Regions from separate parts of the Paucibacter sediminis genome, predicted to be linked through region 2. Evidence: riboswitches for the same ligand, from Rfam matches in the RefSeq annotation. Region 2 holds a riboswitch; the other holds the start of a gene.
The links. A riboswitch is a leader RNA that binds a small molecule or an ion and turns the genes downstream of it on or off. The one in region 2 is predicted to bind S-adenosylhomocysteine.
Positions count from the first base shown of each region.

Region 1: it holds a riboswitch for S-adenosylhomocysteine, as region 2 does, so the genes downstream of both, ahcY (adenosylhomocysteinase) here and metH (methionine synthase) in region 2, are expected to answer to the same signal.

Region 1 covers NZ_CP116346.1:2,345,234-2,348,635, reverse strand. The annotation lists gene PFX98_RS10830 (AraC family transcriptional regulator) at 85-1,035, shown strand; gene PFX98_RS10825 (HAD-IIB family hydrolase) at 1,032-1,826, opposite strand; S-adenosyl-L-homocysteine riboswitch at 1,897-1,971, shown strand; gene ahcY (adenosylhomocysteinase) at 2,060-3,402, shown strand, end outside.
Region 2 covers NZ_CP116346.1:2,009,621-2,013,022, forward strand. The annotation lists gene PFX98_RS09145 (substrate-binding periplasmic protein) at 1-563, opposite strand, end outside; gene PFX98_RS09150 (HD-GYP domain-containing protein) at 615-1,811, opposite strand; S-adenosyl-L-homocysteine riboswitch at 1,938-2,036, shown strand; gene metH (methionine synthase) at 2,090-3,402, shown strand, end outside.

The DNA of each region.
Region 1 (3,402 bases), 340 kb from region 2:
AAAGCTCGCCCATGCTTGCCCAAAACTCCGAATCTGCCGCGCCGGCCGCCTCGCACCTGGCCGTAGGCTTGCACAATCCGCCCCATGGCCGAAGCCCCACACCCCCAAGACGCCGCCGAGCTGGAGCGCCTGCGCCAACGCGCGCTGGCCCTGGCCCTGCGCCACGCCCCCGCCGATGGCCTGCACGACACCGCCCTGCCCGGCCTGGCCCTGATACGCGCCAGTGCCACCGCCCAGGCCCTGCCGGCCGTCTATGCGCCCGGCCTGGTGCTGGTGCTGCAGGGCCGCAAGCAGGCCCAGCTGGGCGCGCAGACATTGCGTTATGACCCGCTGCACTGCCTGCTGGTCTCGATGACCATGCTGCCGCTCGGCCAGATCACCGAGGCCAGCCCCGCCCAGCCCTATCTGTGCCTGCGCCTGAGCAGCAGCACGCAGATGCTGGCCGATCTGCTGCTGCAGTGCGGCCCGGCCGCCCCGGCCCCCTCGCCAGCCCAGGCCGCGCGCGCCGCCGCGCCGGTGGGGCTGAACCTGAGCCCCGTCACCACGCCGCTGCTGGACGCCGCGCTGCGCCTGCTGCAGCTGCTGGATACGCCGCAGGACCAGGCCATGCTGGGGCCGATGCTGCAGCGCGAGATCTTCTACCGCGTGCTCACCGGCCCGCTGGGCGCTCAGCTGCGCGCGCTGGCCAGCGGCGACAGCAGCACCCAGCGCGTCGCGCGCGCCGTCGATGCGCTCACGCAGCGCTATGCCGAGCCGCTGCGCATCGAGGAGCTGGCCACGCTGGCGCATATGAGCCCTTCCAGCCTGCACCAGCATTTCAAGCAGCTCACCAGCCTCTCGCCCCTGCAATACCAGAAGCAGCTGCGCCTGCAGCAGGCGCGCCGCCTGATGCTGGCCGAGGGTCTGGACGCCGCCGCGGCCGCGCACCAGGTGGGTTACGAAAGCCCCTCGCAGTTCAGCCGCGAATACCGGCGCCTGTTCGGCACGCCGCCGCGCAGCGATATGGCGCAGTGGCGCGGAGCGGCTGCCGCCTAAGCCCCAGCGGCGCGCGCCGCCAGCAGCGCCGCCGCCGCCTCGGCGAAGCCCGCGCCGCGCTCGGCGGCCGTGACATAGGCCGGCAGGCTGCGCAGCTGCGGCACAAAGCGCGCGATGTTCGCCACCCCCACGCTGAGCGGGATGGACGCGAACATCTGCTCGTCGTTGCTGGAGTCGCCCACATACAACCAGTCGGCCGGCACGAAGGCCTCGCCCAGCAGGGCCTGCACCGCCCAGTCGGCCGCCGTGCGCTTGCTGTGCGCGCCGATCCAGCCATTGATGTGGATGGAGCTGACGGTGGCCTGCAGGCCATGCGCGCGCATCACCGCGCAGACGGCATCGATCTGCGCCGCGTCCAGATGCGCGAACTCGCTGTGGTCCACCGCGATGTCGGTGAGGCGGCCGGCGCTGTCCTCGGCCAGCGTGGCGCCCGGCACGCGCGCCAGCACGTCGGCGGCGCAGCGCTGCAGGCGCGCGAAGTTTTCACGGCGGGTCGCCTCGTCCTGGCAATAAAAACTGCGGCGCAACTGGCCGCCCTGGTTCTGCAGCATCACCGCACCGTTCTCGGCCACGATGGCGCGCACCGGCCAGGCCAGCGCGAAGGGCTCGCTCCAGCCGGCCGGGCGCCCGGTGATCGCGATCACCGGCAGCCCGGCGGCGGCCAGATCGTGCAAGGCTTGCAAGGCGGCCGGCGCGATGGCGCCCTCGGCGGTGAGGGTGTCGTCGATATCGGTGAGCACACCGCGCAGGCGGCCGAGAGCCGCGGGCGGGCAGGAGGCAAGAGGCAGCATGGGCGCCGATTGTGCCCATTCCCCATGCCTGTTCGAGCGAACGAGCTGCGCGATGCGTTTAGAATCCGTGGCTTCCGAGGAGCGTTGCAACCTCTTGCTTAGAGGCCAGGCTCGGAGACTTTCTTTGCAACCGCGCTCACCCGCTGACGTCCTGCGTGGGTGATCGTTGTCTTTTCAGACCCTCCCTCACGGCGTCAGCGGCTTCGACGTTTTGTCATTGAAGGAGCCCGCTGATGAATGCCGCTGCCACCACCACCGAATACAAGATTGCCGACCTGTCGCTGGCCGACTGGGGTCGCAAGGAACTGAACATCGCCGAGAGCGAGATGCCCGCGCTGATGGCGATCCGCCGCGAGTACGCCACCAGCCAGCCCCTCAAGGGCGCGCGCATCACCGGCTCGCTGCACATGACGATCCAGACCGGCGTGCTGGTCGAGACCCTGCAGGCCCTGGGTGCCGAAGTGCGCTGGGCCTCGTGCAATATCTTCTCCACGCAAGACCATGCCGCCGCCGCCCTGGTGGCCCGCGGCACGCCGGTGTTCGCCTACAAGGGCGAGACCCTGGAAGACTACTGGGACTACACGCACCGCATCTTTGAATTCGGTGCGGCCGGCACGCCGGGCGAAGGCCCCAACATGATCCTGGACGATGGCGGCGACGCCACGCTGCTGATGCACCTGGGCCAGAAGGCCGAGAAGGATCTCTCCGTGCTGGCCAACCCGGGCAGCGAGGAAGAACGCATCCTGTTCGCCGCCATCAAGGCCAAGATCGCCCAGGACCCGAGCTGGTACACCCGCAAGAGCGCCGAGATCATCGGCGTGACCGAGGAGACCACCACCGGCGTGCACCGCCTGAAGGAAATGTCGGCCAAGGGCTCGCTGCTGTTCCGCGCCATCAATGTCAACGACTCGGTCACCAAGAGCAAGTTCGACAACCTCTACGGCTGCCGCGAATCGCTGGTGGACGGCATCAAGCGCGCCACCGACGTGATGATCGCCGGCAAGATCGCCGTGATCGCCGGCTATGGCGATGTGGGCAAGGGCTCGGCCCAGGCGATGCGCGCGTTGTCGGCGCAGGTCTGGGTCACCGAGATCGACCCGATCTGCGCGCTGCAGGCGGCGATGGAAGGCTTCCGCGTCGTGACGATGGAATACGCCGCCGACAAGGCCGACATCTTCGTCACCACCACCGGCAACAAGGGCGTGATCCGCCACGAGCACATGGCCGCGATGAAGCACAACGCCATCGTCTGCAATATCGGCCACTTCGACAACGAGATCGACATCGCCTCGATCGAGAAGTACGAGTGGGAAGAGATCAAGCCGCAGGTCGATCACGTCATTTTCCCGGACGGCAAGCGCATCATCCTCTTGGCCAAGGGCCGCCTGGTGAACCTGGGCTGCGGCACCGGCCACCCGAGCTATGTGATGAGCTCCTCGTTTGCCAACCAGACGATCGCGCAGATCGAGCTGTTCGCGCACAAGGACGCCTACGACATCGGCAAGGTCTATGTGCTGCCCAAGCACCTGGACGAGAAGGTGGCGCGCCTGCAGCTGACCACGCTGAATGCGCAGCT
Region 2 (3,402 bases):
TGGCCTGCCTGGCGCAGCTGCCAGGCGGCCGAGAGTTCGGTGTCATAGAAATAGTCCACACGGCCGGCCAGGAACTTCTGCACCGCGTGGCCGATGTCGGTGCTGGGATCCAGCAGCCTGGGTGGCACGCCCGAGCTGAGCAGCTCGTCGATGGCGGCATCGCCGCGCACGGTGGCAATGCGGCCTTGGATCAGCTCAAGCTGCGGCGGGCGGCTGCCCGGCCGGCCGTAGAGCCAGAGCTGGCGTGGCGCCAGCGGGCCGATCCAGTGGAAGCGTGGCTCGCGCTCCGGATTGCGCGCGGTGGGAAAGATCAGCGCGTCGCGCTCCTGCTCTGCATAGCGCAGGGCGCGCTTCCAGGGCAGCAGCTCGATACTCAGCCCCAGCTCGGCCAGGCCGGCCATCTCGCGCAGCAACTCGACCGCATAGCCGGTGCTGCGCTCGCCCTCCTGGTAGCAATAGGGCGGCCAGACCTCGGCATAGGCCCGCAAACTGCTCTCGGCATGGGCAGCGAAGCTGGCCGCGCTGCCCGCGGCCAGCCGAGCCAGCAATTGGCGACGGTTCACCGAGCCTCCCACTTGTTGCAAGCGCTGTGGAAGACCGATTGTGCCGCCCGTTCAGCTCACCTTCAGCAGCTTGTCCATGTTCACGAACAGCTTGAGTTCGTGCGGGGCCAGGCTGGCGGCGATGGCCTGGCTGGCCAGGCGGGTGTCGCGCGGCACCGGGTCGCTCAGGGGCGCGCCGCTCTTGCCCAGCAGCGCCGCGACGATGGGTTCGTTGGCGCTGTGGCCGCGTTTCACGACGATGCCCAGCTCGCCGTTGGCCAGCCGCACCAGCGAGCCGGGCGGGTAGAGGCCCACGGCCTTGATCAGCGCGGCACCGGCCGGGTCGGGCTGCTGCAGCTCGTCCAGGAACACCGCACGGGCAGCGGCCGCGCCCGCCATGGCCTTGCGCGAGCGGCGCGGGCTCAGGCGCGCACCGAAGATGTCGACGCGGCGCAGCAGGCGCGCCAGTTGCTCGGCCGGCGCGCGCCCCTGCAGCGGGCCGGGGCCGGCGTCGTGGTGCAGGCGCACCGCGCCCAGCCAGAGCTCGTCGCTCACGCCCAGCTTGCGCAGCAGTTCGGCGCTGCGGTCGCCATGGCCCATCAGCTCGTCGCGCTGGCGGGCGCTGAGCTTGTCTTCCTGGCCGGCCAGGCGGTCCTGTGCCACGCTCATGCTGAGGTTCATGCTCAGCGCCGCCTGCGTCAGGGCGCTCTGCTCGGCCGCGCCCAGCGCCAGCTGGCGCCCCAGCAGATCGGCCAGCACCAGGCTCAGCAGGGCATGGCGCGAGCTGTAGTCCTGAAAGCCCTGGCTGGCGTCGAAGATCAACAGCGTCAGCACCGCATCGGGATGCTGCTGCAGCCGCGCCAGCGCCGCGTCATGCAGGATCTGCAGGCGCTGCAGAAAGTCCTCGCGCTGCGGGTCGCGCAGCAGGCTGCGGGCATGCAGCTGCAGATCGGCCCAGGCGGCGGATTCGCTCAGCTCGGCGGCGCGCGTGCCGCGGTCGGGGCGGAACTGGGTCTCGGCCTTGACGATGTCGGCCAGCACCGCGCCCTGGTGCATCATGGTGTCCATCTTGTGGGCCAGGGCGCGCTGGTATTCCTTGGTCTCATGCGCATAGGCATAGGCGCCGCGCTCGATCAACGCATGCACCAGGCCCGTGTTGGGCAGCACCTGGCCGGCCGCGAACAGCAGCTTGCCCTCCGCATCGCGCACGGCAAAGGTCAGCACCTGGCCGACGCGCAGGGCTTTGGGTGGGAGATGTATCAGGTCCAAGGGGTGGCGCTCGAAAGCCCTGGCGATGGCCAAGGGCACGCATGGTTTTCGGTTGTTGCGAGCATAAGCTTGAGTTGACCCGGCCGGCGTGGGTAGCTTCCCCGGGCTTCAGCGTAAAATCCCCGACGGTTCGAGGAGCGTTGCGACGGCTTGCCCACCCAGGCGCCGCCAGGCTCGGACCGGAGCCCGGCGCACCCGCCCGCTCAGCAACGACGCTCACCGAACCATGATTTCTTGTGGCCGCGGTGAGTTCGCGGCCCTGTCCACCGAGGCCGACAATGACCGATACCAGCACCGCCACCACCCCTCCGCCGATGAAGCTCTCGGGCCTGGAGCCGGTGCAGATCGGCGCCGGCACCCTGTTCGTCAACATCGGCGAGCGCACCAATGTCACCGGCTCCAAGGCCTTTGCGCGCCTGATCCTGAACGGCCAGTTCGAGGAGGCGCTGGCGGTGGCGCGCCAGCAGGTGGAGAACGGCGCCCAGGTGATCGACATCAATATGGACGAGGCCATGCTGGACAGCAAGGCCGCGATGGTGCGCTTCCTCAACCTGATCGCCTCCGAGCCCGAGATCGCACGCGTGCCCATCATGATCGACAGCTCCAAGTGGGAGGTGATCGAGGCCGGGCTCAAGTGCATCCAGGGCAAGGGCATCGTCAACTCGATCTCGCTCAAGGAGGGCGAGGCCGAGTTCAAGCGCCAGGCCAAGCTGGTGCGCCGCTATGGCGCCGCCGCGGTGGTGATGGCCTTTGACGAGAAGGGCCAGGCCGACACCTTCGCGCGCAAGACCGAGATCTGCGCGCGTGCCTACCGCATCCTGGTGGACGAGGTGGGCTTCGACCCCGAGGACATCATCTTCGACCCCAATATCTTCGCCATCGCCACCGGCATCGAGGAGCACGACAACTACGCGGTGGACTTCATCAATGCCACGCGCTGGATCAAGCAGAACCTGCCGGGCGCCAAGGTCAGCGGCGGGGTCTCGAACGTGAGCTTCAGCTTCCGCGGCAACGAGCCGGTGCGCGAGGCCATCCACACCGTGTTCCTCTATCACGCCATCCAGGCGGGCATGGACATGGGCATCGTCAACGCCGGCATGGTGGGCGTCTATGACGACCTGGAGCCGGTGCTGCGCGAGCGCGTTGAGGATGTGGTGCTGAACCGCCGGCCCGACTCTGGCGAGCGCCTCATCGAGGTGGCCGAGAGCGCCAAGGGCGCCGCCAAGGACGACTCCGCACGCCTGGCCTGGCGCGCCGGCACGGTGGAGGAGCGGCTCTCGCATGCCCTCGTGCATGGCATCACCGACTTCATCAACGAAGACACCGAGGAGGCCTACCAGGCCATCCTGGCCAAGGGCGGCCGGCCCCTGCATGTGATCGAGGGCCCGCTGATGGCGGGTATGAACATCGTCGGCGACCGCTTTGGCGCCGGCAAGATGTTCCTGCCCCAGGTGGTGAAGAGCGCGCGCGTGATGAAGAGCGCGGTGGCGCATCTGGTGCCCTATATCGAGGAGGAGAAGCGTCAGCTGGCGGCGGCCGGCGGCGATGTGAAGCCCAAGGGCAAGATCGTCATCGCCACCGTGAAGGGCGA